4 regions of the Geodermatophilus sp. SMS 5-13 genome follow, and region 3 is predicted to be linked to each of the others. Evidence: riboswitches for the same ligand, from Rfam matches in the RefSeq annotation. Region 3 holds a riboswitch; each other region holds the start of a gene.
The links. Region 3 has a riboswitch for cyclic di-AMP ahead of AB3388_RS01345 (LysM peptidoglycan-binding domain-containing protein). Riboswitches for the same ligand answer to the same signal wherever they lie in the genome.
Positions count from the first base shown of each region.

Region 1: another riboswitch for cyclic di-AMP. It lies ahead of AB3388_RS19435 (C40 family peptidase); the one in region 3 lies ahead of AB3388_RS01345 (LysM peptidoglycan-binding domain-containing protein).
Region 2: another riboswitch for cyclic di-AMP. It lies ahead of AB3388_RS15135 (VldE C-terminal domain-containing protein); the one in region 3 lies ahead of AB3388_RS01345 (LysM peptidoglycan-binding domain-containing protein).
Region 4: another riboswitch for cyclic di-AMP. It lies ahead of AB3388_RS26305 (C40 family peptidase); the one in region 3 lies ahead of AB3388_RS01345 (LysM peptidoglycan-binding domain-containing protein).

Region 1 is NZ_CP165729.1:4,015,538-4,022,705, forward strand. Features, by position in the region: gene AB3388_RS19415 (hypothetical protein) at 1-980, shown strand, start outside; gene AB3388_RS19420 (hypothetical protein) at 965-2,596, shown strand; gene AB3388_RS19425 (DUF4352 domain-containing protein) at 2,653-3,294, opposite strand; gene AB3388_RS19430 (ADP-ribosylglycohydrolase family protein) at 3,601-4,647, shown strand; cyclic di-AMP (ydaO/yuaA leader) riboswitch at 4,920-5,083, shown strand; gene AB3388_RS19435 (C40 family peptidase) at 5,099-5,608, shown strand; gene AB3388_RS19440 (nuclear transport factor 2 family protein) at 5,714-6,118, shown strand; gene AB3388_RS19445 (DUF427 domain-containing protein) at 6,113-6,916, opposite strand; gene AB3388_RS19450 (OsmC family protein) at 6,913-7,168, opposite strand, start outside.
Region 2 is NZ_CP165729.1:3,124,513-3,131,680, forward strand. Features, by position in the region: gene AB3388_RS15120 (aldehyde dehydrogenase family protein) at 1-235, shown strand, start outside; gene AB3388_RS15125 (IclR family transcriptional regulator) at 325-1,017, shown strand; gene AB3388_RS15130 (VOC family protein) at 1,091-1,465, shown strand; gene AB3388_RS15135 (VldE C-terminal domain-containing protein) at 1,469-2,335, opposite strand; cyclic di-AMP (ydaO/yuaA leader) riboswitch at 2,630-2,799, opposite strand; gene AB3388_RS15140 (bifunctional 3'-5' exonuclease/DNA polymerase) at 2,949-4,610, opposite strand; gene AB3388_RS15145 (DNA-directed RNA polymerase subunit alpha C-terminal domain-containing protein) at 4,642-5,082, opposite strand; gene AB3388_RS15150 (DEAD/DEAH box helicase) at 5,162-6,862, shown strand; gene AB3388_RS15155 (hypothetical protein) at 6,859-7,029, shown strand; gene AB3388_RS15160 (peptidoglycan-binding domain-containing protein) at 7,041-7,168, opposite strand, start outside.
Region 3 is NZ_CP165729.1:279,800-286,967, forward strand. Features, by position in the region: gene AB3388_RS01335 (glycosyltransferase family 9 protein) at 1-441, shown strand, start outside; gene AB3388_RS01340 (NADPH-dependent FMN reductase) at 491-859, opposite strand; gene AB3388_RS01345 (LysM peptidoglycan-binding domain-containing protein) at 1,085-2,242, opposite strand; cyclic di-AMP (ydaO/yuaA leader) riboswitch at 2,249-2,415, opposite strand; gene AB3388_RS01350 (vWA domain-containing protein) at 2,575-4,206, opposite strand; gene AB3388_RS01355 (ABC transporter substrate-binding protein) at 4,380-5,708, opposite strand; gene AB3388_RS01360 (branched-chain amino acid ABC transporter permease) at 5,783-6,940, opposite strand; gene AB3388_RS01365 (branched-chain amino acid ABC transporter permease) at 6,945-7,168, opposite strand, start outside.
Region 4 is NZ_CP165729.1:5,418,708-5,425,875, reverse strand. Features, by position in the region: gene AB3388_RS26315 (transglycosylase domain-containing protein) at 1-214, shown strand, start outside; gene AB3388_RS26310 (phytoene desaturase family protein) at 227-1,786, opposite strand; cyclic di-AMP (ydaO/yuaA leader) riboswitch at 2,029-2,178, shown strand; gene AB3388_RS26305 (C40 family peptidase) at 2,195-3,271, shown strand; gene AB3388_RS26300 (hypothetical protein) at 3,382-4,104, shown strand; gene AB3388_RS26295 (DUF2568 domain-containing protein) at 4,179-4,541, shown strand; gene AB3388_RS26290 (hypothetical protein) at 4,519-5,064, opposite strand; gene AB3388_RS26285 (DUF3817 domain-containing protein) at 5,174-5,515, shown strand; gene AB3388_RS26280 (serine hydrolase domain-containing protein) at 5,553-6,875, shown strand; gene AB3388_RS26275 (hypothetical protein) at 6,954-7,168, opposite strand, start outside.

The DNA.
Region 1 (7,168 bases), 2.1 Mb from region 3:
GGCGGCTGTCGGCGGTCTGCCCGAACGGGCACCGGCTCCCGCCGGACTACCTGGACCGGCCGACCGTCGTCGTCGGGCTGGTCGGGCTGACCGGCGCGTCGAAGAGCACGTACCTCACCGTGCTGCTCGACCAGCTCTACGCCGGTGCGCTGGCGCCGCTGGACATCTCGGTGGAGATGGACGAGGAGAGCGCCGACCGGTTCGAGCTGAACTACCGCCAGCCGCTGCTGGTCGACAAGCGGCAGCTGCCGCTGACCCCGCTGCTGCTCGAGGAGGGGCAGTCGCCGGAGCCGCTGACCGTGGTGTTCCGGCGGTCGAGCCGCGGGGCGCCGGAGCGGTCGATGAACGTCGTCTTCTTCGACGCCTCCGGCGAGCAGCTCTACCGCAAGGAGGACCTCGGCCGGTTCGGGAAGTTCCTCTACGTCGCGAGCTCGGTCATCGTCGTCCTCTCGCCGGGCATGTTCCCCGGGCTGGCCGGGACCGCCGACCCCGGTGAGTCGTCGATCGGGCTGGCCCGGCCGACCCAGATGCTGGTCAACCTGGCCGACCTGCTGCGCAGCGCCCGCGGGCTGAAGAAGGACGCCTACCTGGCCGACGTCTCGGCGTCGGTGATCCTGGCCAAGGCCGACAAGCTGTGCTCGCGGCCGGACTTCCCGGCCGACGCGCTGCGCGACGCCGACCTCTCCCCCGCCGGGCTGCCGCGGCTGTTCGAGGACGTGCGGGCCAACAGCGGCCGGCTGGTCGACTTCCTCGAGAACAACGGCGGGTCGAACCTGCTGACGGCGCTGCTCGGCCGGCTGCCCGACCCCACCGTGCACGCGGTCTCGGCGACCGGGTCGGAGCCGCAGGCCGGCCACTACCCGTCGATCTCCCCGACCGGCGTGCTCGACCCGCTGCTGGTGCTGCTGGCGCGGCACCGGTTCATCCCGCGCGAGGGCCTGGAGCTGGAGCAGGCGCTGGCCGAATGGCCGCGGGCATGACCGCCTGCCCGCAGCTGGTCTACACCTCCGCCAGCCGGACGCTGGAGGGGCCGGGGTTCGGCGTCTTCGCGATGTCGCGGGACTGGCCGAAGGCCCTGGGGACGTCGCGGTCGTCGCTCGGCTCGCTGATCGGCCAGCCGACGGACGGCGACGCGTTCGGGGTGCTGTCGCGCGCGGGCGGCCGGCTGGCGTACGCGAAGGTGCCGGTGGTCTCCGACGACTTCGGCCGGCAGGGCAACTACGTCGTCCACCTGCTCTGGGACGGCGCCGGCGCGCTGACCGCCCGCGACGTGCTGGCCCTGCAGCGCGCCGGCGGCTTCGTGACCGCGCTGCCCTCCGGCGCCGAGCCGTCCCGCGACGCCGCGCCGGTGCGGGTGCCGGCCGGCCGCCGGTCGGTGCCGGCGCTGACGCCCGACGAGATCGACGCGCTGGTGGCGCCGGTGGCCGCGGTGCTGGCGGCGGTGGAGTCCGGCGGCGGGGTCGTGCAGCTGCCGTCGGCGTCCGTGGTGTTCGACGTGCTGCCGCGCGCGCTGACCGCCGGCGTCTCGCTGCACGTGCGGACGGCGGAGACGATGGGCGACACCGCCCCTGTGCGGGTGCTGGTCGGTTCGTACCGGCCGCCGGGCCCGGACGCCGGGAACGGCGCGCGGGCGCGGGCGCTGCTGGAGGCGGCGGCGAAGGGCGATTTGTGCCCCGACGACGTCGACGGCTTCGACGCGCTCGACGCGTGGCTGTTCGCCGACGAGTGGATGGAGCTCGACCCGGCGGCGCTGACCGACGCGCAGCTGACCGCGGTGCTGGCCTCGCCGGGTGTCGGGTCCTGGCTGCAGTCGCCGCGCGCGGCGTCGGCCGCCACGGCCGCCGCGGCCGGGGACCTCGGCGTCGAGGCCGCGCTGCTGGCGGCCGTCGCGCGCGATCCGGCGGCGCGGGCGGGGGTGCGCGCGGTGGAGATCGGCGCGGTGCTGCGGGCGGTGTTCGACGGCGGCCGGGCGCGGACGACGGACTACGGCGGGCTGACCCAGGGCGAGCTGTCCTCGGGGTTCGTGCGGGAGCTCGCCCGTGGTCGCCGGGTGGCGCGGATGAGCGCGGAGGCGGGCCTGCTGGTGGAGCAGACGCTGGGCCTCGGCCACGACGTCCCCCTGGTGGGGCTGACCGACGACGTGCCCGGGCTGGCCGGGCTGGTCGCGCGGCGGCCGGTGGTGCGCGAGGCGCTGCTGCGGCAGTGGGCGTCGGCGTCGTGGACGAAGGCGCACGACGAGCTGCTGGGGCAGCTGGTGCTCTACGACGCCGAGTGGGCCTCGACGCTGGCCGGGGTGACGCCGGAGAAGTCGCTGCGGACGGCGCTGCGCTGGGCGGCGCGGCAGATGACCGCGCGGCAGGTGGAGCGGCTGGCGGTGACGGTGGCGTCGTCGGAGGTCGCCGGCCGCGGGTGGGCGTTGCGGGAGGTGCTGTTCCCGTGCGGCCTGCCGGCCGAGGAGGTGGCCGGGATCGTCGCCCGCCAGTTCGCGCTGCTGGCCCGGGACGACGGCTGGCCCCGGGCGCTGGCGTCCAAGACCGAGGCCCGGCTGCCCGGGGATGCCGCGGAGAACCAGCCCAAGCGGCGCCGCCGCGGCTGAACGAGAAAGACCGGGGCACCTCGCCTCAGCGAGATGCCCCGGCCCAGATCAGCTCGTCACTGGAGCGCGACGGTGACGCCTCCGGAGAAGGCGGAGTCGTGCAGCTCGACGGCGGTCGGCACCATGCCGGCCGGCACGTCGAAGATGACCTTGCTGTTGAGGGTGTTGCCGGGGTTGATCTCCTCGTACAGCGAGGAGGAGTCCTCCATGTACATGCCCGCCTCGTCGTCGGCCGAGAACTCCTGGCCCTCGGCGTTGAACAGGCTGGCGTTGTCGCCGAAGAAGCTCTGCGGCTCGTCACCGATGTTGGAGACCGTCAGGTCGACGATGCAGAACTGGCCCTGCGCCGTGGTGTTGAAGTACTGGTTACCGATCTGGGTCTGGCTGCAGTCGACGCCGTTGACGACGAAGCTGAACTTGCCGTCGGCAGCAGGCTGGCCGATGCCGAAGTCGGCTGCGGCAGTCTCCGCGGCCTCGGGCTGCGACTGGTCCGGCGCGGTCGCGCCGGTGGAGGCGTCGGCGGAGGCGTCAGCGGAGGCCGTGGACGCGGTCTCGCTCCCGCCCTTCGTGGCGTTGATGATGATGCCGACGACCACGACGGCCGCGAGGACGAGGAACCACGGCTTCTTGAAGAAGGGCTTCTTCGCCGGAGTGGGCTGCTGGGGCGCCTCGAACGGCGCCTGCATCTGCTGAGTCATGTGTCTTCCCGTTCGGAGCAATGCCGGCGACCGAGGCCGACCGCGCGGTTCACGCCGGTCGGTCTCGTCCGGCGCTGTGGGCGGAGCCTCACATGGCGCAATCCCGCGTTGCGGGATTGCAGGCCGGAGCCGTCCGCATCAGCAACCTGGGTCACAGGAATCTCCCAGGCATCGCTTCGCTGGGCCACAGGGACGAGCTCTCGATGCGTTCGTCGGTGTGCGGTCTCGGCGACGTATGTGCCAGGCACGGCTCAGCCCAGCGGCGCCGCCGCGGCTGAGCCGGGCCGAGCCCGTAGCGTCGGCGGGGTGAGCGCCCCGCGGATGGACCGGTCGCACCGCGTCGCCGGCGCGCTGGTCGGCGCGGCCGTGGGCGACGCGCTCGGCGCGCCGTTCGCCGGGTTGCCGCCGGGCGAGTTCTCCCGGCGGTTCCCCGTGCCGGCGCGCGGGGTGCGCACCGAGATGTGCGGCGACCCGCCCGGCCGGCTCACGGACGATTTCGGCGCCGCGCTGGCGGTGGCGTTGAAGGTGGTCGCCGGCGAGCCGGTCGAGCCCGCTTCACCCGTGCAGGCGCTCCCCTGGGCGATCCGCGCCGCGCGAGATGCGCGGTCCGGTGGCCAGGGCGCCCCGGGTGGCCACGACAGCGCGCACCTCGGCGACACGCTGCGCCGGGCGTTGGACGGCGAGGACCCCACGCGGCTCCGGGACGCCGGCAGCTTCGCCGAGGTGCTGCGGAGGGCGGTCGACGAGGGCGGCGACACGTCCGCGCGGGCCGCGGTCGCGGGTGCCCTGGCGGGCGCGACCGTCGGCATGGCCGGCATCCCGATGCGCTGGTCCTCGGTGGTGCACGGCGAGGCCGCCGGCCGGTCCTGGCGGCTGGACGACCTGCAGGAGCTCGCCGCCGCCCTGGACGGCCGCGCGGCTGCGCCGTACGACCCCGGCGTCATCCCGCGGATCGGCCCGCGGGAGGTGCTGCCGGGCATCTGGGCGGGCAACCTCGACGGCGCCCGCTACAGCGACAGCACCTTCGCGGTCATCTCGCTGTGCCGGCTGGGTGAGCCGTTCGGCCACGAGGTACAGCGGATGGCCTACCTGGCCGACAACGACTACAACACCGAGCTCGACGTCGTCCTCGAGGACGTGCTCGCCGACATGGCCGCGCTGCGCGACGAGGGACGGCGGCTGCTCGTGCACTGCCACGGCGGGGCGTCGCGCACCGGGCTGGTCCTGCGCGCGTGGCTGCGGCGCACGGAGGGGCTCTCGGCGGACGAGGCGACGGCGCGGGTGGCCGCGAACTGGCCCTACCTCGGGCTGTGGAACGCCAGCTTCACCGCGGCGCTGGAGCGGATGCGCTGACCCGTCGGGCCGGAAACCGCTGCCGGTTCGGGGTCGGGCACGCACGCGCTGTGGTGCCGTGCCGGTACGCCGGAGTTACGCGCACTCCCCGTGCCGACCGCCGTCCTGTGGTGCGGTCGAGCGTCCGGCCAGGTCAGGACGGCGAGGCACCCCGCTCCCGGGTGTGTCGGAGCGGCAAAACGCGGGGCTGACTCGATTCGACGGGGTCCAAAGACCCTCCTAGCGTTCTCGCGGTCCGGATGGGGCCGCACAACTCCCGAACCTGGGAACCCCACCGGACGCCGCCGAACCGGGCGGCCGGCCGCGTGCCGGCGCCCGGACCGGGGACCCACCGCAGTACTGGGGTGAAGCACGACCGTCATGGGGGCCGGTCGCGCCGGGCGAGTTCCCCAGCCCGAACCCGTCAGCTAACTCGGTAGGCGGCTTCGGAGAACAAGGAGAACCGTCGTCGATGACGACTGCACACACGTCCCTCGCCCGTCGCTTCACCGCTCCCGCCCTGGCCCTCCTCGCCGGCGCCGGAATCGTCCTCTCCCCGGGAGTCGCCTCCGCCAACAGCGGGGACTCGGGCGGCGGGACCGCCGTCGCAGCCCCCGCAGCCGCGGCCAACGCCGCCGCCCAGAGGGCGGTCGACACCGCACTCGCCCAGCGCGGCGACCCCTACGTCTGGGGCGGGTCCGGTCCGAACGCCTTCGACTGCTCGGGCCTGATGCAGTACGCCTACCGGGCGGCCGGGGTCTCCCTGCCGCACTCCTCGCGGATGCAGTCGACCATCGGCACGCCGGTGTCGCTGAACGCGCTGCGGCCCGGTGACCTGGTCTTCTTCTACAGCCCGGTGAGCCACGTCGCGATGTACATCGGCAACGGCCAGATCGTGCACGCGTCGACCTACGGCCAGCCGGTCAAGGTGGTGGACCTGGCGTACATGCCGGGTGCCGTCGGCGCCCGCCGGCTCGTCTGAGCCGCGCTCCGGTGCCCCGGCCGCACGGCCGGGGCACCGGAGGCATTGACACCGCCCGCCCGCGGTGGCTGCCTGGTGGGCGTCCCCACGCACGGGAGGCCCGGCATGAACGCCACGATCACGGGGCTGCGCGACGCGATGAACGCGCACGACCCCGAGGCCATGGCCGCGCTGTTCGCCCCGGACTACCGCAGCGAGCAGCCGGTGCACCCCAACCGCGGCTTCGGCGGCCGCGACCAGGTCCTCGAGAACTGGACGCAGATGTTCGTGGGCGTCCCGGACCTGCAGGTCGGCGTCGTCAAGGAGACCACCGACGGGACGACGTCCTGGTCGGAGTGGGTGTGGAAGGGCAGCCACGCCGACGGCCGCCCCTTCCTCATGAAGGGCGTGACCGTCTTCGGCCTGCGGGACGACGGCCACATCGCGTGGGGGCGGCTGTACGTGGAGCCCGTCGAGCAGGACAGCGCACCGATCGACGAGGCGGTGCGCCAGCTCTCCGGGACGTCATGACCAGGGTGTGACCGGCCGCTCCTGCGGTTCGCCGTCGACGACCAGGTCGACGTGCTCGTTGCGGAAGCAGATCCGGCCGGCGATCCGCGGGTTCTCCGGGATCGGCGACTCGTAGCTCCACGCGACGTCCTCGAGCACCCGGTCGCCGACCCGCGCCGACCACCAGCTGGCCACGCCCTTGTACGGGCAGGTCGACGTCGTCGGGCTGGGGCGCAGCTCGGTGCGGACGTCCTCGGGCGGCAGGTAGTAGCGCACCGGCAGCGAGGTCTCGAACAGCAGCAGCGGCCGCGTGCTCTCGGCCAGCAGCTCGCCGTCCACCTCGACGCGGACCTCCCGCGAGCTGGGCACGACGTCCACCCGCTTGTGCGGGTCGCGGGCGTGCGCGACCAGCGGCTCGTCCTCCTCGAACCAGGTGAGCCCGCGGCCCCAGGAGAACGTGACCAGCCCGGCCAGCGCCTCCAGCGGCGGGGGCGGCTCGGCGTGCGCCCAGGCGGCGCGCTCCGCCCGGCGGCCGCCGGCCTGCACCGTCCAGGCGGTCATCCCGTCGTCGTCCGCCGGATCGACCAGGACGCCGGGGCGGACGTCGTCGGGCGGGAGGAAGTAGGTCGGCAGGAACGTCCGCGGCAGCGCCTCGGGCCCGTACTGCACGAACAGGACGGCGCGGCGGGAGTCGGCGACGAGCTCGTCGCCCAGCCGGACGCGGATCCACCGCGGCGACGGCTCGACCAGGGGCCACCAGGGGCGCATGCCGGCCAGCGCGGCCAGCCGCTGGCCCATGTCTCGGGGCGGGGCGCTCATGCGGGATGAGGCTCCTCCGGGCGGTGCCGCAGCTCAAGGGCCGCCAGGCCGACCTCGATCTCCGGCACCGCGGCGAACGTGTTGGACACGTAGCAGACCCGCTTCGCCGGCTCCAGCAGCGGCGTCACCTGGTCCGCCGGCGCGCTGGTGCCCACCGTGAGGGCGAGCGAGGAGAACCGCGGGCCGGCGTAGGTGCCGGTCGCGGTGACGGTCAGGTCCGGCAGCTCGATCCCGCGCTTGCCCGCCGCCCAG
Region 2 (7,168 bases), 2.8 Mb from region 3:
CGTCCGCCGGGCGAACGCCAGCGAGCAGGGGCTCGGCGCCTCGGTGTGGGCGAGCGACCGCGAGCAGGCGCTCGAGGTGGCCGCGCGGCTGCAGGCCGGCACCGTCTGGGTCAACCAGCACGGCGTCCTCAACCCGCAGGTGCCGTTCGGGGGCGTCAAGTCCTCGGGCTACGGCCTGGAGTTCGGCGCCGAGGGGCTCAAGCAGTTCGCCGCCCCGAAGGTCATCGTCGCGTGACGGCGTGCCGCGGCTCGGGTTCCGCAACGGGACCCGCGCCGCGGCGCCCGTAGGCTGGGCGAACCGGAGGACGGATCGGGAGGACGGCGATGGCGGCGGAGGACGGCGGCAGCGCACCGCAGTCGCAGACGCTCGACCGCGGCCTGCGCATCCTCGAGCACCTGGCGAGCGTGAGCGCGCCGCAGCCGATCGTGGAGATCGCCTCGGCCGTCGGCCTGCACCGCTCGATCGCCTACCGGCTGCTGCGGACGCTGGAGGACCACCAGCTCGTCGAGCGGGACCCGGCGGGGCACTACTGGCTCGGCCTCGGCATCGCCGCGCTCGGCCGGGGGGTGCGGACCGATCTGCAGGCCGCCGCGCTCCCCCGGCTCAATGCACTGGTCGCCGACCTCGGCATGACCGCGTTCCTCGTCATCCGCTCCGGCGACGAGGCGGTGACCGTCACCAGCGTGGAGCCGCAGGACACCGCGGCGCACGTCGTCTACCGGCCGGGCACCCGGCACCCGGTGGGCCGCGGCGCCCCCGGTCTCGCGCTGCTCATGCCCGAGCCGCCGTCCCCGGACGACCGCGAGGAGCTGCGCGAGGCGCGGCGGGTCGGCTGGGCGGCCTCCCACGGCGAGGTGATCGCCGGGCTGCGCTCCGTCGCCGCCCCGGTGCTGGGCCCCGACGGCGGGGCCCGCGCCGCGCTCGCGGTCGTCTACGTGGACGACAGCGCTGACGTCACGAAGGTCGGGTCCGCGGTGGCCGAGGCGGCGGCGAAGGCGGCCGTCGCCGTCCGCTGAGCAGACCGCTCCCGCAGCGGGCTCCGACGTGCTTGGCTGCTCGCCGTCGCACGGCCGTCGGAGGGAGCCGCAGATGCCCGTCCAGCTCAACCACACCATCGTCGCCGCCCGCGACCGGCACGCGTCGGCCGCCTTCCTCGCCGACCTGCTCGGCCGCAAGCCGCCGACCGACTTCGGCCCGTTCGCGGTCGTCGAGCTCGACAACGGCGTCTCGCTCGACTTCCAGGACGACGAGGTCGCCCAGCCGCGGCACTACGCCTTCCTCGTCTCCGAGGAGGAGTTCGACGAGATCTTCGGCCGCATCCGGGCGCGCGGCCTGGACTACTGGGCCGACCCGTTCGAGCGGCACCCGGGCGAGATCAACACCAACGACGGCGGCCGGGGCGTGTACTGGAAGGACCCGAACGACCACATGCTGGAGATCATCACCGTGCCGTACGGGGGCTGATCCTCAGCGGTAGTTCACGTGGACGTGGTCCATGTGGTTCGCCGTCGCGCTGCCCCGGTCCGACATGCCCTGCCAGGAGCCGCCCGGCGACTGGAGGATCCGCTGCCGGTAGATGATGTACTCCACGCCCAGCTCGTCCCAGTGGTCGATGTGGTACTGGACGATCGCGTTCCCGAGGCCGGTGTCGGACAGCACCATGTAGTCCAGCGCCAGCCCCGACGGGTGCCCGCCCGGGTCGGTCGCGCTGGGGCGGGTGCCGCCGAGGGTGATGCCGCCCGCGCCGGGCACGTTGGAGACCACCGCGTTCGCCGCGGCCTGCACCTGCGGCTTGATGCTGCCCGCGGTGTTCGTGATGTGCGCGGTCGCGGTGACCGCGGTGCCGGCGACCTCGCGGGCCGGCTCCGCGGCGGCAGGGGCAGCCGCGGTATGCGCGGCGGCGGCCTTCGCCTCGGCCTCCGCCTTGGCCTTCGCCTCGGCCTCCGCCTTGGCCTCCGCCTTGGCCTCCGCCTCCGCCTCGGCCTTCTGCCGGTCGAGCTCGGCCTGGTCGGCGGCGGCCTGCGCCTGCTGCGCCGCGGTCTGCTCGGCCTCGCGCGTGCTGCGGCTGGCGGCGAGGTCCGCCAGCGGCTGCAGGTCCTCGGTGGGGGCGGCGACCGTGCCCGACTGGGCGGTCAGGCCGAGCTCCTGGGCGACGCTGACCGACTCCGGGGTCCCGGCCTCGGCCTGGGCCGCCGGGTCCGCGCCGAACAGCACGTTGACCATGAGCGCGCCGGCGGTCGCGACGCCCAGGTACAGGCCCGGGCGGCGGGCGGCGGCGGGCGGGATGAGGCGCGCGCGGCGGGCCCGGCCGGAGGTGGTGGTGCGGGGGTCCATGGGGGACGTGCTCCGTGAGGTGTGGGCGCAGCGGCGCGCGGGCGGCGCGCTGCGAGGGGATGCGGACAGCGGGTCGGCGGCGCGTCCGGGACGCGGCAGGCCGGCGCGGGCCACCGGGGAAGCGGCTGGTCAGCCGGTCGAGCGGGGGTGCTCGGGGTGGTGGGCGCGCGCGGGAGGCGTCAGGGCCGGCCGCCGGCGGTCAGCTCCGCGGGCGCATCCGGCGGTAGCGGGCCGTACCGGGTCGTGCAGCAGCAGATGCAGCAGAAATAGCGCGCGTCATCGGAGCGGCTCTCCGTTTCTTCCGTGAGCCGCCTACCGAGTTAGCTGACGGGTTCGGGCGGGAAGCAGCCCTACCCGCTCCGGACGCAGGCGTCCGTGAGCGGGATTCACCCCAGTACTGCGGTGGGTCCCCGGCTCGCCCGTTGCTCGTTGCCGAACAGTGGGCGACTCGGCGGCGTCCGCTCGGACTCCCCGGGTGGGGACGTGATGACCGGGCGGGCATATTCACCGTAGAGCCGTTATGCAGTCGTGACAATCGGCGGCCGTCGATTCGTCGAGTGATGCACGTCGCGGCGCCCCGCCTTGACGGCGGAGGGGTGCTAGGGGTCGCGGCTCAGCCGGCGTCGGCCCAGGAGGCGACGACGGCGACGTCGAGCGGGAAGTCGACCGGGAAGTCGCCGAACAGCAGCCGGCCGGCCGTCGCCGCCGCGCCGTGCACCGCGTCGAGCACGTCCGGCGCCAGGTCCTCGGGCGTGTGGACGACGACCTCGTCGTGCAGGAAGAACACCAGGTGCGGCCGCTCCTCGACCGGGCCGGTGCCGCCGAGCCGCCACAGCCGGTTGCGCAGGTCGGCCAGCCAGCACAGCGCCCACTCCGCCGCCGTCCCCTGGACGACGAAATTGCGGGTGAACCGCCCCCAGGCGCGGCGGGAGCGGTCCCGCTCCTCCCGTGAGCCGCCGTCGTCGGGCGGCTCACCGAGCTCGACGGCGCGCTCGGCCCACGCGCCGGTGGGCACCGGCGATCCGCGGCCGAGCAGGGTGTGCACGACCGCGCCGCGCTCCCCCGCCCGGGCGGCGTCCTCGACCAGCCCGATCGCCCGCGGGTAGCGGCGGGTCAGCCGCGGCATCATCCGGCCGCTCTCGCCCCGGGTGCCGCCGTACATGGCCCCCAGCACGCCGACCTTGGCCTCCGCCCGGGTGGCGACGGCGCCGGCGGCGACCATGCCCTCGTACAGGTCGGTGGAGCGGGCCGCCTCGGCCAGCGCCGTGTCCGCGCTCATGCCGGCGAGCACCCGCGGCTCGAGCTGGGCGACGTCCGCGACGACGAACCGCCAGCCGGCGTCGGCGATCGCCGCCGGGCGGACCTGGACCGGCACCGACAGCGCTCCCCCGCCGTTGGACGCCCACCGCCCGGTCACCACGCCGCCGGGCACGAACGACGAGCGGAACCGGCCGTCGCGCACCCAGGCGTCCAGCCAGCTCCAGCCGTTGGCCGCCAGCAGCCGCGCCAGCTTCTTGTACTCCAGCAGCGCCGGGACGGCGGGGTGGTCGAGCTGCTCGAGCGTCCACGAGCGGGTGTCGCGCACCGGCAGCCCCGCGGTCTGCAGGGCGCGCAGCAGCTCGCCGGGCGAGTCGGGGTTCAGCTCGGGCGCCCGCAGGGCGGCGCGCACCTGCGCCGCCAGGCCCTCCAGCACCGGGGGCCGCGCACCGGCCGGCGGCCGGGCGCCGAGCAGGTCGGTGAGCAGCCGCTCGTGCACGTCGGCCCGCCACGGCAGGCCGGCGTGCGTCATCTCGGCGGCGACCAGGGCGCCGGAGGACTCCGCCGCGAGCAGCAGCCCGAGGCGTCCCCGCTCCCCCGACGCGGCCAGCGCGGCCTGCTGGCGGTCGAGCTCGCCGAGCGGGTCGAGCCGGTCGGCCGGGTCCTCGAGCGGGAAGAGCCCGGGCTCCTCGGCGGACACCGGCGCCAGCGCGTCCCAGCCCGCCGCGTCCCCGCCGGAGAGCACCGCCTGGTCGACGAACGGCGAGCGCCGGAGGACGGCGTGGCTCAGCCGCAGGTCGGTGCAGCGCTCGACGCGCACGCCGGCCGCGAGCAGCGCCGGATACCAGCGCGTCGTGTCGTCCCACACCCACCGGACCGGCGTGCGCTCCCGCTCCCGCACGAACCCGGCGAGCTCGCCCGCGGCCAGCTGCGCCGCGGCGACCGGCGTCCCGTCGTCGGCGCACTCGCGGGCCTCCACGGCGCCCTCGCCGCGGCGCAGCAGGACGACCCGGTTCACCCCCGCAGTGTCGCCGAGGGGGCCGACAGGCCTAGCGGCGGAGCAGCCGCCCCAGGCAGCGCACCGGCTCGCGCACCGACCACCTCGCGAGGCGCAGCACCAGCCGCAGCAGGTCCGCGTACTCGGCCGGCCGCGGCGCCGGGGGCGGGGGCGACGGCTCGGCCGGGGCCGGTTCGGGGACCAGCAGGTCGACCGCGCTCCGGCGGCGGGGCTCGCGCAGCGAGGCGAACGACGGGATGGGCGGCGCGGCGGGCGCCTCGTCCTCGATCGGCTCCGCCGGCCCCGGCTCGGGGACGACGCGCCGGATGGCGGCGATCATGCCCGGGCCCAGGCCCTTGATGCCGGCGAGCTCCTGCCGGGTGAGCCCGGCCAGGTCCTCGATCGTGGTGATCCCGGCGGCGGCCAGCGAACTGACCGCCCGCGCGGGCAGGCCCAGTGCCGGGATCGCCTGTCCCGTCGGTCTGCTCTGCATGGCGCGCTCACCCTAACGTCGCACCGTCGGTCGGCCACCCGGGGAGTCGGCTCCCGTCGGCGGTGGGAAGGATGGGGGCATGACCGGCGCCGTGCAGGACGACGAGAACGGCGGCACGTTCGCCGACCTCGGGCTGCGGCCCGAGCTGCTGACCGCGCTGGCCGGCCTCGGCTACGAGGAACCCACCCCGATCCAGCGCGAGGCGGTCCCGCCGCTGGTCGAGGGCCAGGACCTGCAGGGTCAGGCGGCCACCGGCACCGGCAAGACCGCGGCGTACGCGCTGCCGCTGCTGCAGCGGCTGCCCGCGGGCCGCCGCGAGCCCGAGCCGGTCGCCCTGGTCCTGGTGCCGACCCGCGAGCTGGCGATCCAGGTCTCCGAGGCGCTCTACCGCTACGGCAAGGAGCTCGGCGCCCGGGTCGTGCCGGTGTACGGCGGGCAGCCGATCGGCCGGCAGCTGCGCGCCCTCGACGCCGGCGTCGACGTCGTCGTGGCCACGCCGGGGCGGGCGCTGGACCACGTCGGCCGCAGCACGCTGCGGCTGGGGTCGATCGCCACCGTGGTCCTCGACGAGGCCGACGAGATGCTCGACATGGGTTTCGCCGAGGACCTCGAGGCGATCCTGGACGAGACGCCGGAGGAGCGGCAGACCGTGCTGTTCTCGGCGACCATGCCGCGCCGCCTCGACGCGCTGGCCCGCCGGTACCTGCGGGACCCGGTCCGCATCGAGGTCGCGCGGGAGCGGCCGGCCACCGGCGAGGCGCCTCGGGTGCGGCAGACGGCCTACGTCGTCCCCCGGGCCAGCAAGCCCGCCGCCCTCGGGCGGGTCCTGGACGTCGAGTCGCCCACCGCGGCCATCGTCTTCTGCCGGACGCGGGACGAGGTGGACACCCTCACCGAGACCCTCAACGGCCGCGGCTACCGCGCCGAGCCGCTGCACGGCGGGATGAGCCAGGAGCAGCGCGACCGGGTCATGGGCCGGCTGCGCGCCGGGACGGCGGAGCTGCTCGTGGCCACCGACGTCGCCGCCCGCGGGCTCGACATCGATCAGCTCACCCACGTCGTCAACTACGACGTCCCCTCCGCGCCGGAGACCTACGTGCACCGCATCGGCCGGGTGGGCCGGGCCGGCCGGGAGGGCGTCGCGATCACGCTGGCCGAGCCCCGCGCCCACCGGATGCTCAAGACGATCGAGCAGGTGACCAAGTCGCCGATCGCGGTGGAGAAGCTGCCCACCGTCGCCGACGTGCGCGCCCGGCGGCTGGACCTCACCCGCGCCGCCCTGCGCGAGAGCCTGCTGGAGGACGACCTCGAGCAGTTCCGGACCGTCGTCGACACGCTCACCGACGAGTTCGACGTCGTGGAGGTCGCCCTCGCCGCGGTCAAGCTGGCCCACGAGGCCGGCGGCGGCACCGACGACGACGAGGACATCCCCGACGTGCAGCTGCGCCCCGAGCGGGGCCCGCGGCGGGCCGACGGCGGCCGCGACGACCGGCGCGGACGGCGCGACGACCGGGGCGGCGGCCGCGCCCCCGCGGCCGGGGTGACCCGGCTGTTCGTCGGCCTCGGCCGCAGCGCCGGCGTCCGCCCGGCCGACCTGGTCGGCGCGATCACCGGCGAGGCGGGGCTCTCCGGCCGCGACATCGGGGCGATCGAGATCGCCCAGCGGTTCTCCGTCGTCGAGGTCCCGGAGACCGCCGCGGGCTCGGTGATCACCGCGCTGCGGCAGGCCACGATCAAGGGCCGCCGCCCGGTCGTCCGGCGCGACCGGGACGGCGCATGACCGGCCCCGCGGCCCGGGAGCCGGGTCCGGAGATGGACCCGAAGGACCCGGACACGCTCTACGCCGAGGGGCCGGTGGCGGCCGAGCCCCCGGACGACGACCTGCCCGAGGCCTCGCCGCTGCGCGACTCGGGCGGGATCGGCCCGGGGCCCGACGACGTGGACTGAGGCGGCTCGGGTCAGCCGGCCAGCATCCCGCTGACCAGCGCCCGCCACGTGACCGGGCCGACGATGCCGTCGACGGTCACCTCGGGGAAGTCGGTGGACAGGGCCTCCTGGAAGCCGCGGACCGCCTGCTCGGTCTTCG
Region 3 (7,168 bases):
CGCCGGTGGCCGCCCGACCGGTTCGCCGCCGTCGCCCGCTTCCTCGCGCGGGCCGGGCACGACGTCCGGATCACCGGCGGGCCGGCCGAGGAGCCACTGGCCCGTGCGGTCGCCGAGGGGGCCCGGCTGGGGGAGGACGCCGTCCTCGCCGGGCGGACGTCGTCGCTCGAGCTGGCCGCCGTGGTCGCGGCCGCCCGCGTGGTGGTCAGCGGCGACACGGGCGTCGCGCACCTGGCCACCGCCTACCGGCGCCCGTCGGTGGTGCTGTTCGGCCCGGTGTCGCCCGCGTTGTGGGGTCCGCCGCCGCGCGAGCAGCACGTCGTCCTCTGGCACGGGGACGGCGCCGGCGACCCCTGGGGCACCGAGCTCGACCCCGCCCTCGCGAAGGTGACCGTCGCCGAGGTCACCGAGGCCCTGGACTCCCTGCTCCGTGCTCGCTAGTGCTCTGCCCACCAGGGTGGGCAGAGCACGAGCGTGGCCGGAACCGAGGTCAGGCCGCCGCGCCGCTCTCGGCCTCCGCGCGCAGCGGCGCCAGTGCGGTCGCCCACTCCACGACCTGGTCGAGCGTCTGCTCGAGGAACGGCACCTGGTGCGCTCCGGGCGTGAACTCGGTGATGTTCTCGAAGTCGGTGAAGATGCTCAGGTACACGCCGGCCCGCACCGTGGCGACCCGCAGCTCCGCGAGCACCAGGCGCAGCTGCTCGATCGCCCGGCTGCCGCCGGTGACGCCGTACCCGACGAAGCCGGCCGCCTTGTTCGCCCACTCCGAGTGGAGGAAGTCGATCGCGTTCTTCAGCGACCCGGGGATGCCGTGGTTGTACTCGGGCGTGACGAAGACGAACCCGTCGAAGCGGGCCACCGCACGCGACGCTCACCGACGCCGGGTGGGAGAAGGTCGTGGCCACCGCTCCCGGGCACGTCGCAGCTCGGCGGGGTGGCCGACCGCCTGGCGCCCGGCTTGCCGGGGACGAGGACTGCGCGCCGCCCGCGTGACCCCCCCCGGAAACGACGAACCGCCCCGTCCGCGGAATGCGGGCGGGGCGGTCCGGGGTCGGCGGAAGACCGGTACGGCCTTCCGCGCGGCTCACGCGCCGTAGTTCGTGTGCACGTGGTCCATGTGGTTCTGGGTGGGGCTGCCGCGGTCGGCCATCTGCTTCCAGGAGCCGTTCGGCGAGGTGAGGATCCGCTGCTGCCAGATGATGTACTCGACGCCGAGCTCGTCCCAGTGGGCGACCTGGTAGGTGACGATCGCGTCGCCGAGGGCGCGGTCACCCAGGACCATGTAGTCGATCGCCAGGCCCGACGGGTGGCCGTGCGGGTCGCGCGCGCTGGCCCGGGTGCCGCCGAGGGTGATGGCGTCGGCGCCGGGCACGTTGGAGACGACTGCGTCGGCGGCCGCCTGGGCCCGCGGCTTGATGGCACCAGCGGTGTTGGTGATCTTCGCGGTGCTGCTGGCCGGCGCAGGAGCGGCCTCCGGCGCGGGCGCGGCCTCCGGCGCGGGCGCGGCCTCTGGCGCGGGCGCGGCCGGAGCGGCAGCGGGCGCCGCCTCCACGGGCGCCGCGGCCGGCGCGGTGACGACCGGCGCCGCGGCCTCGGGAGCGGCCTGCGCCGAGCCGGAGGTCAGCAGCACCTGACCCGGGAAGATCAGGTTCGGGTTGCCGCCGATGACGTGGGCGTTGAGCTGGTAGAGCTCGCGCCACGGCTCGCTGTGCGCGGCGGCGATCTTCGCGACCGTGTCGCCACGCTTCACCGTGTAGTCGCCGGCCGGGGCGGCGGCGGTGTCCTTCTCGGCGGCGGCAGTGTCGGCGGCCGGAGCGGGGGGCGCGGCCGGAGCCGGAGCCGGAGCCGGGGCCGCCTCGGCGGCGGCCGCGGTGGTGCCGTCGGTCAGGCGCTTGCCGCAGGTCGGCCACGCGCCGATGCCCTGCCCGGCGAGCACCTCCTCGGCGATCTGGATCTGCTGGGCGGGGGTCGCCAGGTCGGCGCGGGGGGCGAGGTCGGTGCCACCGAAGCCGGCCCAGGTCGACTGGCTGAACTGCAGCCCGCCGAAGTAGCCGTTGCCGGTGTTGATGCTCCAGTTGCCGCCCGACTCGCACTCGGCGACGCCGGTCCAGTCGTGGCTGGTGGCGGCCTGGGCCGGGGAGCTCAGGACGCCGATGCCGACGACGGTGGCGCCGGCGGCGACGGGGGCGCGGGAGATGACCTTCTTGGTGCGGACGTAACGGGGCGCGCGGTGCTTGGGCATGGTGTGAGTGATCTCCGATGACGCCGGCGAGGTGAGCTGTCGGGTTCGGGCGATCGGTGCCCGGCCGCGGTGCGCGGCTTCACCCCGAGGCGCGCGGCCCGAGGCCTGGCGCGCCGTGGAAACGTGGGTCCCCCACCCCTGCCCTGAACTGTTCGGGATGGCAGCCGGTGGGCAGGGTTTGGCGGACCGGCTCCACGCTCTTGTTTAGCTGAGCGCAGCCAAAACGCTACGGCCTGTTATGTGCATTGTCGCCGTGACGCCCGCCACATCCGGTGCCGCCGGCGGGAAAACGCCAGGTGACGACGACGCCGTCCGCCGAAATGCGGATCAGCTCACTGCCGCTGGCGGATCGCGTCGAAGAGCACGTCCTGCAGGTCGGCCGGGTCCTCGGCGGAGTAGGCCGCGCCGCCGGTGGCCTCGGCGATCTGCCGCAGCACGTCGAGGTCGGCGTCCGGGCCCAGGGCCACCCCGATCACCTTCACCGGCCGGTCGGGGTCGGCCTCGGCGCGCAGCGTGTCCAGCAGCTCCGGCAGGCCGACGCTCTGGTCGTCGTCGTCCGCGCCGTCGGTGACGATCAGCACGCTGTTGACCGCGTCCGGGCTGTAGTCGGCCTGCGCCGCCCGGACCGCCGCCAGCGTGGTGTCGTACAACCCGGTGCCGCCGGAGCGCAGCCGGTCGGGCAGCTGGCGCAGTTGCTCGTCGAGGGCGACCCGCTGCGGCCGGCCCTCCACCTGCATGTCCAGCCGGCGGGTCGGCACGACCTCGGCGAAGTCCTGGTCCCCGTCGAGATGGTGGGCGAAGTTCCAGAGCCCGATCGCCGAGGTGTCCGGGATCAGGGTCAGCGCGCTCCTGGCGGCGTCGCTGGCGAGGGTCGCGCGCGTGCTGGTGCCGACCGGCGCCTCCATCGACGTCGACACGTCGAAGACGGCCAGGATCCGGGACGGTGCGGACAGGCTCGCCAGCCGGGCCAGCAGCGCACGGACGTCGGCCGGGTCGAGCGCGATCGCCTCGGGTGCCGCGTCCGGCAGGCCGGCGTCGGCGGCGTGCGACGGTGCGGCGCCCTCCGGGTCGCGGAACCCGGCCCCGCGCGCCCGCTCGGACGCCGCCGCGGAGGTCAGCCGGCCCACGATCGCGTCCACCGCGGCGGCGCTCTCGACCGGGGTCGACGCGACCCGGAGCACCGGGTAGTCCAGCCGAGGGGACCCGTCGCTCGGGTACACGGCGACCAGTTGCGAGTCGCCGGCGGCCGCGGTGGCGGCGTACACCTCCTGCTCGCTCACCGGCACCAGCGGGGCGTCGGCGTCGCCCGCGCCGCCGGCGGCCAGGGCATCGGCGACGCTGACCGCCGGCCCGCGAGCCGCGGCGAGGACCGCCTCGACGATCGCGTTGTCGGCGTCCGTACCGCCGCCGAGCCCGGCCCGCACCGCGCCCAGCGCGGCGATCCCCTCGGCGCTCTCGGCCAGGTCCGGGACGGCGATGGGGTGCTGCGCGGCCAGGGCGGCGGCCCAGGTCGGCGGGGCGTCGGTCCAGCCCAGCGCGTCGGCGGCGGCCCGGCTGGTGGCGAGCACGACCGGCGAATGGGCCAGCGTGCTGGTCATCTCCAGGGCGGCGCCCTCCGGGGCGCGGGCCAGCCACAGCGAGGAGTCGGGCACCCACACGTGGGGCAGCGCCGAGGCCTCGAGCGCGCCGAGGTCGGCGACGGTCTGCAGCGGCTCCTGGGTCTCGACCGCGGCCACCGCGCAGCTGCCGTCGTCCAGCTCCTGCGGGCCGCGCAGCACGTCCCGGGCCAGCGCGCCGAGCTCGGGGGCGACGGTCACCCGGACGGTGCGCTGCCGGCAGTCCCCGCCGGAGGCCACGGCCCACCACACGATCCCGCCGGCCAGCAGCCCGAGGACGGCGACGACGGCCACGACGGCGCGGGGGTGGAACCGGCGGGCGGCGGAGGGATCGGCGTGACGGCCCATGCTCGCTCTCGATCGTGCGGACTCCGTGCGGGCCCTGAGGCCGCCGACCGAGAGTAGTCGGCCGCTCCCGGAGGGCTGCGCCGTCCCACCGGGCGGATGCGCTCTCGCTCATGCGGACGGGCCGCCGGCTCCCGGGTGGGGAGCCGACGGCCCGTCGATGGTGCGGAAGCGGGTTACGCCTGCGGGATGCCGCCGTCCGGCGGCGTGGACTCCGCGCTGTCGGACTCCTCGATCTCGGCGTCCCCGTTGTCGGTGACCAGGACGCCGGTCTTGTCCTCGCCGACCAGACCGTTGAGCTGGACGACCTTCATGCCGCTGATGCCGGCGTGCCGGTCCGCCGAGTAGCGGAACGGCGCGAAGGCCGGGCCCTCCCAGTCCTGGCCGTTCTCCTCGATGGCCTCGACCAGGCTGTCGCGGGTCGGGTTCTGCCCGGCCGCGAGCAGTGCCTGCACCGTCGTGTAGGCCTGCGCCATGCCGTAGACGCGGAAGTTGGTCAGCTCACCCTCCTGGCCGGAGGCGTCCCAGACCTTCTGCCACAGCTGCACCCACGGGTCGTCCGGGGCGTCGACGCCGGCGAGGTACTCGGTGGTGAAGGCGCCGTCGAGCAGGCTGGCGTCGCTCACCTGGCCCTGGGAGAAGTTGGCCAGCAGCGCGCCGACCAGGCCCGGGTCCGAGCCCACGTTCGAGTAGAACCACTGCGGCTTGTAGCCCAGCCGCAGCGCGGTCAGCTGCGAGATCGCGGTGTAGCTCGGCACGTTGAAACCGACGACGAAGTCGGCGCCGGCGGCCTGCAGCGAGGCGATCTGCGCGGTGATGTCGGTGTTGCCGGGCACGTAGCTCTCCGCCGCGACGATCTGGTCGTCGATGTACTGGCGGACGCCCTTCTCGCCGTTCTCACCGAAGTCGTCGGCCTGCAGGAAGAGCCCGACCTTGGCGTCCGGGAAGTTCTCGGCGATGTAGTTGCCGATGACCTTCCCCTCGCTCTCGTAGTCGGTCTGCCAGCCGAAGGTGTACGGGTTGTTCTCCGGGTCGTCCCACAGCAGCGAGCCGGAGGCGACGAACAGGTCGGGCACCTGCTCGCCGTTGAGGAAGTCGAGGACGGCGCTGTGCGTGGGCGTGCCGAGGCCGCCCATGATCGCGAAGACCTCCTCGTCCAGGACGAGCTCGTTGACCACCGACGCGGTGTTCGTCGGGTTGTAGCCGTCGTCCCGGTAGACGTAGTCGATCTTCCGGCCGTTGACCCCGCCGTTGTCGTTGACGTAGTCGAAGTACGCCTGGACGCCGGTGGGGATCTCGCTGTAACCCGGCGAGGCGACGCCGGTCAGCGGGTAGTGGGCGCCGATCTTGATGCTGTCCGCGGTGATGCCGACGTCCGAGGCCTCGTTGGCCCCGCCGGTGTCGCCGCCGCTCTCCCGGTCCTGGCCCGCGCCGCAGGCGGCGAGGGACGAGACGACGGTGGCCGCGGCCAGCAATGACACGAGGCCCCGTGAGGATGTGCGCAACTGTTCTCCTCTGTGCGATCCGGGCACCGCTGCCCGGAGGTCTGATGGACGGAGGGGGGAAGGCGGCCGGGCCCTCACCCCCTGCCTGCGCGCGCACCCGCGCGCTTCGCGCGGGCGGACAGCCAGCGCAGCCGGATCGTGCCGACCAGGCCGGCGGGGGCGAACAGCATGACGAGGACCAGCACGATCCCGTAGACCAGGGGGGACAGCTGCGCGGCCTCGGTGTCGCTGAGGTCCAGCCCCGAACCCGCGTTGCGGGCCAGCTCGGGCAGGAAGACCAGCATGACCGCGCCGAGCAGCGCCCCCAGCAGGCTGCCCAGCCCCCCGATCACGATCGCGGTCAGCAGCGACAGCGAGAGCACGAGGGTGAACGACAGCGTCGACACCGAGCCGAGCACGAAGGCCAGCAGCGCGCCGGCGAACCCGGCGCAGGCCGAGCTGACGACGAAGGCAAGCACCCGCCAGTGGCCGAGCCGGATGCCGGCCAGCTCGGCGGCCACCTCCTGGTCGCGGACCGCCCGCCAGGTGCGGCCGATCCGGCTCCGGGAGAGGTTGGCCAGCAGGAAGAAGGTCAGCAGGACGCCGAGGAGGCCCAGGTAGGCCTGCCACTTCTGGTTGGTCGGCTGGGTGCCGGAGAGGAAGAAGGAGAAGTCCTGCCACCACGCCGGCGGCTCCGGCCGGCGGAAGGTGATCGGCTGGTTGCCGCCCAGCGTCTCCGGGAAGACCAGCGCCAGCCCGGGCAGACCCACGGCCAGCGCAAGGGTCGCCCCGGCGAGGTAGGGGCCGTGCAGCCGCGCCGCCGCCACCCCGACGATCGCCCCGACGACGGTGGTGACCGCGATCGACACCAGGAAGATCACCGGCAGCGGCCAGGGGTCGTCCTGGTACTCCAGGAACAGCGCCGTGGTGTACGCGCCGACCGCCATCAGCGCGCCGTGCCCGAGGGAGATCTGCCCGTTGAGGCCGGTCAGCACGGTCAGCCCGGCCGCCGCCACCGCGTAGTAGCCCACCGCGGCGATCTGGGTGTGGGTGAACCGGTCGGTCGCCTCGATCAGGAGCATGCCGGCGACCAGCGCCAGCACGAGCAGCGCCGCGTGCCGGGGGAGGGCCGCCTGGGGCAGGCCCCACCTCCGCCGCCGTCCGCCGGCCGTGGCGGTGGGCGCGTCGGCCGCGGCGGTCGCGACCGTGGGGACGTCGTCCGTCGCCTGACCGGGTGTCTGCAGGTCACTCATCGACTCATGCCCTCCGGGCCTTGGTGGCGCTGAACAACCCGCCCGGGCGGACCAGGAGGACGACGACCAGGATCACCAGCGCCGCCAGGCTGACCACCTCGTCGCCGAGGTAGCCGCGCACATAGCCGAGCAGCAGGCCCAGCGCGACCCCGCCGACCACCGCGCCGATCGGCGAGTCCAGCCCCCCGAGGACGGCGGCCACGAAGCCGTAGACGATCAGCGCGTCCA
Region 4 (7,168 bases), 730 kb from region 3:
GCCCGAGCCGGAGCCCGCTCCCCAGCCCGCTCCGCAGGAGGAGCAGCAACAACCGGCGCCGGACCCACCGGCCGACGAGGGCGGGAACGGCGACCAGGGCAACGGGGACCAGGGCAACGGGGACCAGGGCGCCGACCAGGGACCGCCGCCCGGCCGGCCGCCCGGCGACTTCCCGTCGGGCCCCGGTCAGGGCGGCGACGACGGCGACAACTGACCGGCGGCGGCCTCAGCGGGCCGCGAGGAGGTGCCGGGCGGCCGCGTAGCCGCCCAGCCCGCTGACCGCGCCGCCGCGCACCGTGCCCCCGGACGACGCCGAGACGATCCGCGGGTGCGCGGTCGCCACGCCCCACGTGCCGGCCTCCTCCGGCGCGCGGGCCACCGGCCAGTCGAGGTCGCCGTGGAAGATGTGGCCGCCCGGCATGGCCAGGGCGGCCTCCACGTCGAGCGGTGAGGCGGCCTGCAGGCAGGGCTGCCCGTGCGCGTCGCGCGCCAGGCAGTCCAGCAGCGGCTCCTCCAGGTGCGCGTCCAGCTGGGCGACCACCCGCCGGACGGCCTCGCCGCGGGTGGTCTCGTTGTCCGCCGCGTAGAGCTCCGCCGGGGTGTGCAGGCCGAACAGCGTCAGGGTGTGCAGGCCCGCGGCGCGCGCTTCCGGCCCGAGGATCGTCGGATCGGTCAGCGAGTGGCAGTACACCTCGAACGGGATCGTCTCGGGCAGCTGCCCGGCGGCGGCCCGGGCGTAGGCCGCGTCGAGCTGGCCGGCGGCCTCGTCCACGTGGAAGGTGCCGGCGAAGGCGGTCGCCGGGTCCGTGCCCGAGCGCAGCCGCGGCAGCCGGGCCAGGACCATGTTCACCTTCAGCTGCGAGCCGCTCGGCCGCGCTCCGGCATCGGTCCCGGTCAGCTCGGCGAGCACGGTCGGCGCCGCTCCGACGACGACGTGCCCGGCCTCGGCCGCGGCGTCGCCGTCCTCGCTCGTCCAGTGCACGGTGACGCCGTCCCGGCCGGGCTCCAGCGCCGTGACCGTCGCCCGGGTGACCAGCTCGGTCCCCGCAGCCCGGGCCGCCGCGGCCAGCGCCCCGGTGACCGCGCCCATGCCGCCGACCGGCACCCGCCAGCGCCCGGTCCCGTTGCCGATCAGGTGGTAGAGGAAGCAGCGGCCGGCGGCGCTGCCCGCGTCGTGCACGTCGGCGAAGGTGCCGATCAGCCCGTCGGTGAGCGCCACCCCGCGGACGACGTCGTCGGCGAGGTGGTCGGCGACGACCTCGGCGAGCGGGCGCTCGCGCAGGTCGTGCCAGAGCCCGGGGTCGCGCAGCCGGCCGGCGAGCTCGCCGGGCGCGAGCAGGGGCTCGGTGAGGGTGGGCGCCAGGTCCTCCGCGAGCGTCGCCAGCCGGCCGTAGAACCGCTGCCAGCCGGCCAGCTCGGCATCGGAGCCGGTGAGCGCCCGGAACGAGGCGGCCGTGGCCGGGCCCTCCTCCCGTTCGACCAGCAGGCCGACCGACCGGCCGCCCCGGGCCACCGCGGTGTAGGAGGCGACCGCCCGGTCGAGGAGCGTCAGCTCCAGGCCGAGGTCCGCCACGATGCGGTCGGGCAGCAGGCTGACCAGGTAGGAGTAGGCCGACAGGCGGACGTCGACGCCGTCGAACAGCTGCCGGCTGACGGCGGCCCCGCCCACCTCCGGCCGGCGCTCCAGCACCAGCACCGACCGGCCGGCCTGGGCCAGGTAGGCGGCGGCGGTCAGGCCGTTGTGTCCACCTCCGACAACGACGACGTCGTAGCGCGCATGCGGCATCTGCGCACCGTAACCGCCGCCCGGATGCCGTTTGCCCAGGTCGCCATGTTCACGTTCACATGACACGCCGCGGAGCTCGGGCTCGGGCTCGTCACGCAGCGTGCGCTGTGAAGCGCAAACGGTTGTGAAGAGGTGCACAAATTACATCCAGGTGATTGTCATGAGGCGGTCATCCGCTTACCGTCTGTATGTCCGTCGGGGCGTTGAGTCACTACTCAGTGACACCCGCCGGGCGCCGCCGAACCGGTGGACCGCGCGAGACGCGGACGCCGGACCGGGGACCCACCGCAGCACCGGGGTGAAGCAGGTCCGGCCCTCCAGGCCGGCCCGCCGGGCGCCTTCTGAGCCCGAACCCGTCAGCTAACTCGGTAGGCGGCTGATTCGGAAGAAATGGAGAGCCGCCAGGCCATGGCGACCCCTCGGACGTCCTTCCCGCGCCCGAACCTCCTGCAGCGCCCGCGGATCACCGCGCGCCGTGCGGTCCTCACTCTCGCCGGCGCCATCGGCGTCGCGTTCGTCCCGGTGCCGGCCTCGGCCGCGCCCGCCCCCGCCACCGCGCAGGAGGCCGCCGCGCTCATGGCGGCCCGGGCCCACGACCTCGAGGTCGTGACCGAGAAGTTCAACGAGGCGCGCGATGCGCTCACCGCCCAGCAGGACGCCGTCCGCGCCGCCGAGGCCACCCAGGCCCAGGCGCAAGCCGAGCTCGCCACCGCGCAGGCGCAGGTCCGCGGCATCGCCCGCAGCGCCTTCACCGGCGAGGGGCTCAACGGCTTCGCCGCGCTGATGACCAGCGACGGGGCCGACGACTTCGTTGCGCGCATGTCGACGCTGGACATGGTCGCCGCGCACCAGAACGAGATCCTCGGCCAGGCCGCCGAGGCCAGCCAGGTGGCCGCCCAGGCGCAGGCCACGGCCGCCAAGGCCGCCACCGAGGCCCAGGCCACCTTCGACGCGGTCGCCGCCCAGCAGGCCGATCTGCAGAAGCAGGTCGACGAGTACCAGGCCGACTTCAGCCGGCTCACCGCCGAGGAGCGGCAGGCGACCACCGAGCTGGCCGGCCACGGCGGGGAGCGCGCCAGCCGGGCCGAGCGGGCCGAGCCGCTGCCCTCGGGGCCGATCGTGGCGAGCAGCACGGCCGCGCAGACCGCCGTCGACACGGCGATGGCCCAGCGTGGCAAGCCCTACGTGTGGGCGGCCGCCGGCCCCGGCTCGTTCGACTGCTCCGGCCTGGTCCTGTTCGCCTACAAGGCCGCCGGCGTGAGCGTCCCGCACTCCAGCCTCCAGCAGTCCCGGATGGGCCAGGCCGTCTCCCGCGGCGAGCTCCAGCCGGGCGACCTGATCTTCTTCTACAGCCCGGTCAGCCATGTCGGCATCTACATCGGCAACGGCCAGATGGTGCACGCCCCGACGTCCGGCGACGTGGTCAAGGTGGCCTCGATCGACGCCGTCGGCAAGATCACCGCGATGCGGCGCATCGCCGGCTGACCCACCCGCACGCTCGCAGAGCCCCCGGCCGCCTCCCCCGCGGCCGGGGGCTCTGTCGTGTTCCGGCGCCCGGAAGGCGGCCACGCGGACGCCCGGGGGAGGACGATCCGGTGCCGGCGGCTCGGTCGGAGGTCCGGGAGGGCACGGTGGGGCAGCGGGCAGCGGAGGACGGCGACGGCGTCCCGCCGGCGGCCGGCGAGGCCGATCCGCGCATCCCCAAGCTGGACCGCGTCGCCACGACCCTGATCGGCGCCGTCGCCGCCGTCGGCGGGCTGCTCGCCGTGTTCGGGGTGAACAGCGACCGCATCGACCTGCTCCTCGACGACTCGGACGCGCGCAAACTGCTGGTCGCCGCCGGCGTCTCCGCCGTGGTGGCGGTCTGCCTCAGCCTGCTGGCGCTCATGGTCCGCGGGGCCCGCATGGAGGTGGCTGCGCTGGCCGGCGGGTCCGCCGCCTATGTCGCGGGCCTGCTGTTCGCCATCTTCGCGGCGGCCGGCGCGGCCGACTTCTCCGGGCATCCGTCGATCACGGAGGTCGCCGTGCAGCCCGGCCCTCCGGCGACCCTGTCCCTGACCGTCCGCGCCGGGAGCATGGACGAGAACCAGTCCGTCGCGGTCCGCATCGTCGACGCGCCGACCGCGGCGGTCGTCTACTCGGCGACGATGCGGCCGGACAACACCGGCCGGATCGAGCAGCAGGTCGCGTTCCCCGTGCCGGACGGCGCGCGCGAGCTCGTCCTCGAGTCCTGGCGGCTGGACCAGGCGAGGCTGCCGCCCGACTGCGCCGCCGGCCATGCCCGCGTGGTCTGCGTGACCCTGGCGCTGCCCGGGTGAGGGTTGACAGCCCATCAGTCGACGAGAACACTGCTCTCGAATCGGATCGTCGATCACGAAACGGAGCAGGAATCATGGCGCACGTGTGGAACTGGACCTGGGCCACCGTGGCCTTCGCCTCAGAGATCGCCGCTCTCGCCGCGCTCGCGGTCGGCGCCTGGTCGCTGTCCACCACGACGACCGGTCGGGTGCTGGCCGCCATCGGCGCCCCGCTGGCCGCGGCGGTGCTCTGGGGCCTGTTCGCCGCCCCGCACGCGCCGGTGCAGGTCGCGGTGCTCGCCGTCGCCACCAAGGTCGTCGTCTACGGCTCGGCGGTCCTGGCGCTCGCGCTGTCGGGGCACCCGCGGCTCGCCGCCGTCCTCGCGGTGGCCGCCGTCCTCGGCTCGGTGCTCTCGGGTCCGCCGTCCGCCCTGGTCACTCCTCCGCCGGCGGCCTGACCTGCTGCAGCAGCCCCCAGACGAACTGCGCGCGGACGCCGCCCGGGAGGTGGATCTCCCAGCGGGTCACCACGCCCGGGTCGACGCTCACCGCTCCCGGCAGGCCGACGACGTCGTCGAGCACGTGCTCCCACACCCGCAGCCGGCCCGCGGCCGCGGGCGGCACCGGCGAGCCCGGCGCGCGGACCAGGTGCTCGTTCAGCACCGTCCCGCCGGGGCCGGACAGCACCTCCCACAGCAGGTGCGGCCACAGCGGCAGCGGCCAGCGGCGCACCTCGACGTCGAGGTCCCCGAACCGGCGGTCCTCCACCTCGTCGGGCGGCCCCAGGACGGCGGTGCGCAGCGCCAGCCCGCGCGGTGCCCGGGCCGCGTGGTGCAGCGCCTGCCAGCGCCGGTGCGCGGCGCGGGCCTGCGCCCGGTCGGCCCCGAGCCGCGGCAGCGCCTGCGCCACCAGATCGGGGCGGACGTCGGCCATCCGGCGCAGCAGCACGAGGCAGAACTCCCGCCGCGCCAGCCCCTGCACGCCGCCGACCCTGCCATCCGACGAACGTCACACTGCGCAGCGGGGACGCCGGCGGGTGCGCCGGCCGTTGAGGCCTCCGGACACCCGCACCCGAGGAGGACCCCGCCCCATGCCGTCGCGCACGCCCCGCCCCGCCCTGGTCGCCACCGCCTTCCGGGTGGTCGCCGTCGCCGAGGCGATCTCCTGGCTCGGACTGCTCGCCGGCATGTACCTGAAGTACGTCCCGCGGACGACGGAGGTGGGGGTGCACGTCTTCGGCCCCATCCACGGTGCCGTGTTCGTGGCGTTCGTCGCGGTCACCCTGCTCGCCGCCAAGGTGCTGCGCTGGCCGGTGCGCACCACGCTGCTCGCCCTGGTCGCCGCCGTCCCGCCGCTGGCCACCGTCTGGTTCGAACGGCGGGCGAGCCGCCGCGGCCGGCTGCCCCGGCGGGAGCTCGCTCCCGTCGGCTGACCGGGCCGCTCCGCGGACGGCTCACTACGGTCCTGGCATGCCCGAACCCGTGCTGCCGGCGACCGCCCGCCGGCTGCTGGCCCGCACCGCCCGCGCCCAGCGCGACGGCCGCGCGCCGAGCCTGGTCGCCGGCGTGGTCCGCGACGGCGGGCTCGCCTGGTCGGCAGGGCGCGGCGACGTGCCGGAGCCGCACACCGACGTCCAGTACCGGCTCGGGTCGATCAGCAAGACGATCACCGCGACCGTCGTCATGCGGCTGCGCGACGAGGGCCGGCTCGCCCTCGACGACCCGCTGGAGAAGCACCTGCCCGGCACACCGCTGGGCGACCGCACGGTCGGGCAGTTGCTGTCGCACCTCTCCGGCGCCGCCGCGGAGAGTCCCGGCGGCTGGTGGGAGCGCACGCCGGGCGGCGCGCTCGAGGAGCTCGGGCTGGGCGCCGCCGACGTCGTCCTGGGGGCCGCCCGCCGGTTCCACTACTCCAACCTGGGCTTCGGACTGCTCGGCGAGCTGGTCGCGCGGCAGCGCGGCGCCGCCTGGGAGGACGTCGTCCGCGCCGAGGTGCTGGGTCCGCTCGGGATGGACCGGACGACGCCGCGCCCGGTGCCGCCCGCGGCGGCCGGCACCGCGGTGCACCCGTGGGCCGACGTCGTCCTGCCCGAGCCGGAGCACCATGCGGGGGTCATGGCCGCGGCCGGGCAGCTGTGGGCGACGCTGGCCGACCTCGCGCGCTGGGCCGCATTCCTGCTCGGGGACACCGGCGGCGTCCTGGACCCGGGCAGCCTCGAGGAGATGACCGCGCCCGCCGGCGTGGACTCCTCCGCGGCGGGCTGGTCGGCCTACGGGCTCGGCCTCGCCGTGGTGCGGGTCGACGGCCGGACGCTGGTCGGGCACGGCGGCTCGATGCCGGGCTTCGTCGCCGGCGTGTTCGTCGATCGGGAGGAGCGGACCGGCGCGGTGTCGCTGGCCAACACGACCAGCTTCATGGACCCGCTGGTCCCGGGCCTGCTGGCCGACCTGCGCGACGCCGAGCCGCGGATCGTGGACGCCTGGGCTCCCTCACCGGCGCCGGTGGACCTCGACCTGCTCGGCGTCTGGTTCTGGGGGCCGGTGCCCTACGTGCTGCGCGCCGTCCCCGGCGGGTTGCTGCACCTCGGCCCGATGCCCGGCCGCAACGGTCGCGCCAGCCGGTTCGCCCGCCGTCCGGACGGCTCCTGGGGCGGGCTCGACGGCTACTTCGTGGGCGAGACGCTGCGGATCGCCGGCGACCACCTCGACCTCGGCACGTTCGTCTTCACCCGCACGCCCTACGACCCGCAGGCCCCGGTGCCGGGTGGTGTCGACGACCGCGGCTGGCGGTGAGCCCCTGTTCGACGCGAGATCTGCACACTGGTGGCCGTCAGCGTCTGATCGCCACCAATGTGCAGATCTCGCGGACGATCAGCGGCGGTCGAAGGCGTCCAGCGTGGTCTTCAGGACGACGCCGTAGGCCAGGTGGGGGACGACGTCGCTCGCCCAGTCGGTGGCCGACCAGGTCCGCGGATCGGTGATGCCGAGCACCGTCATCGGCCCGTTCGCCGCGACCAGGACGCCGGCCGTCGCGAGCACCGTGCCCAGCGGCGGGCTGGACCGGAACCCGGCCGCGCGCGCCAGGC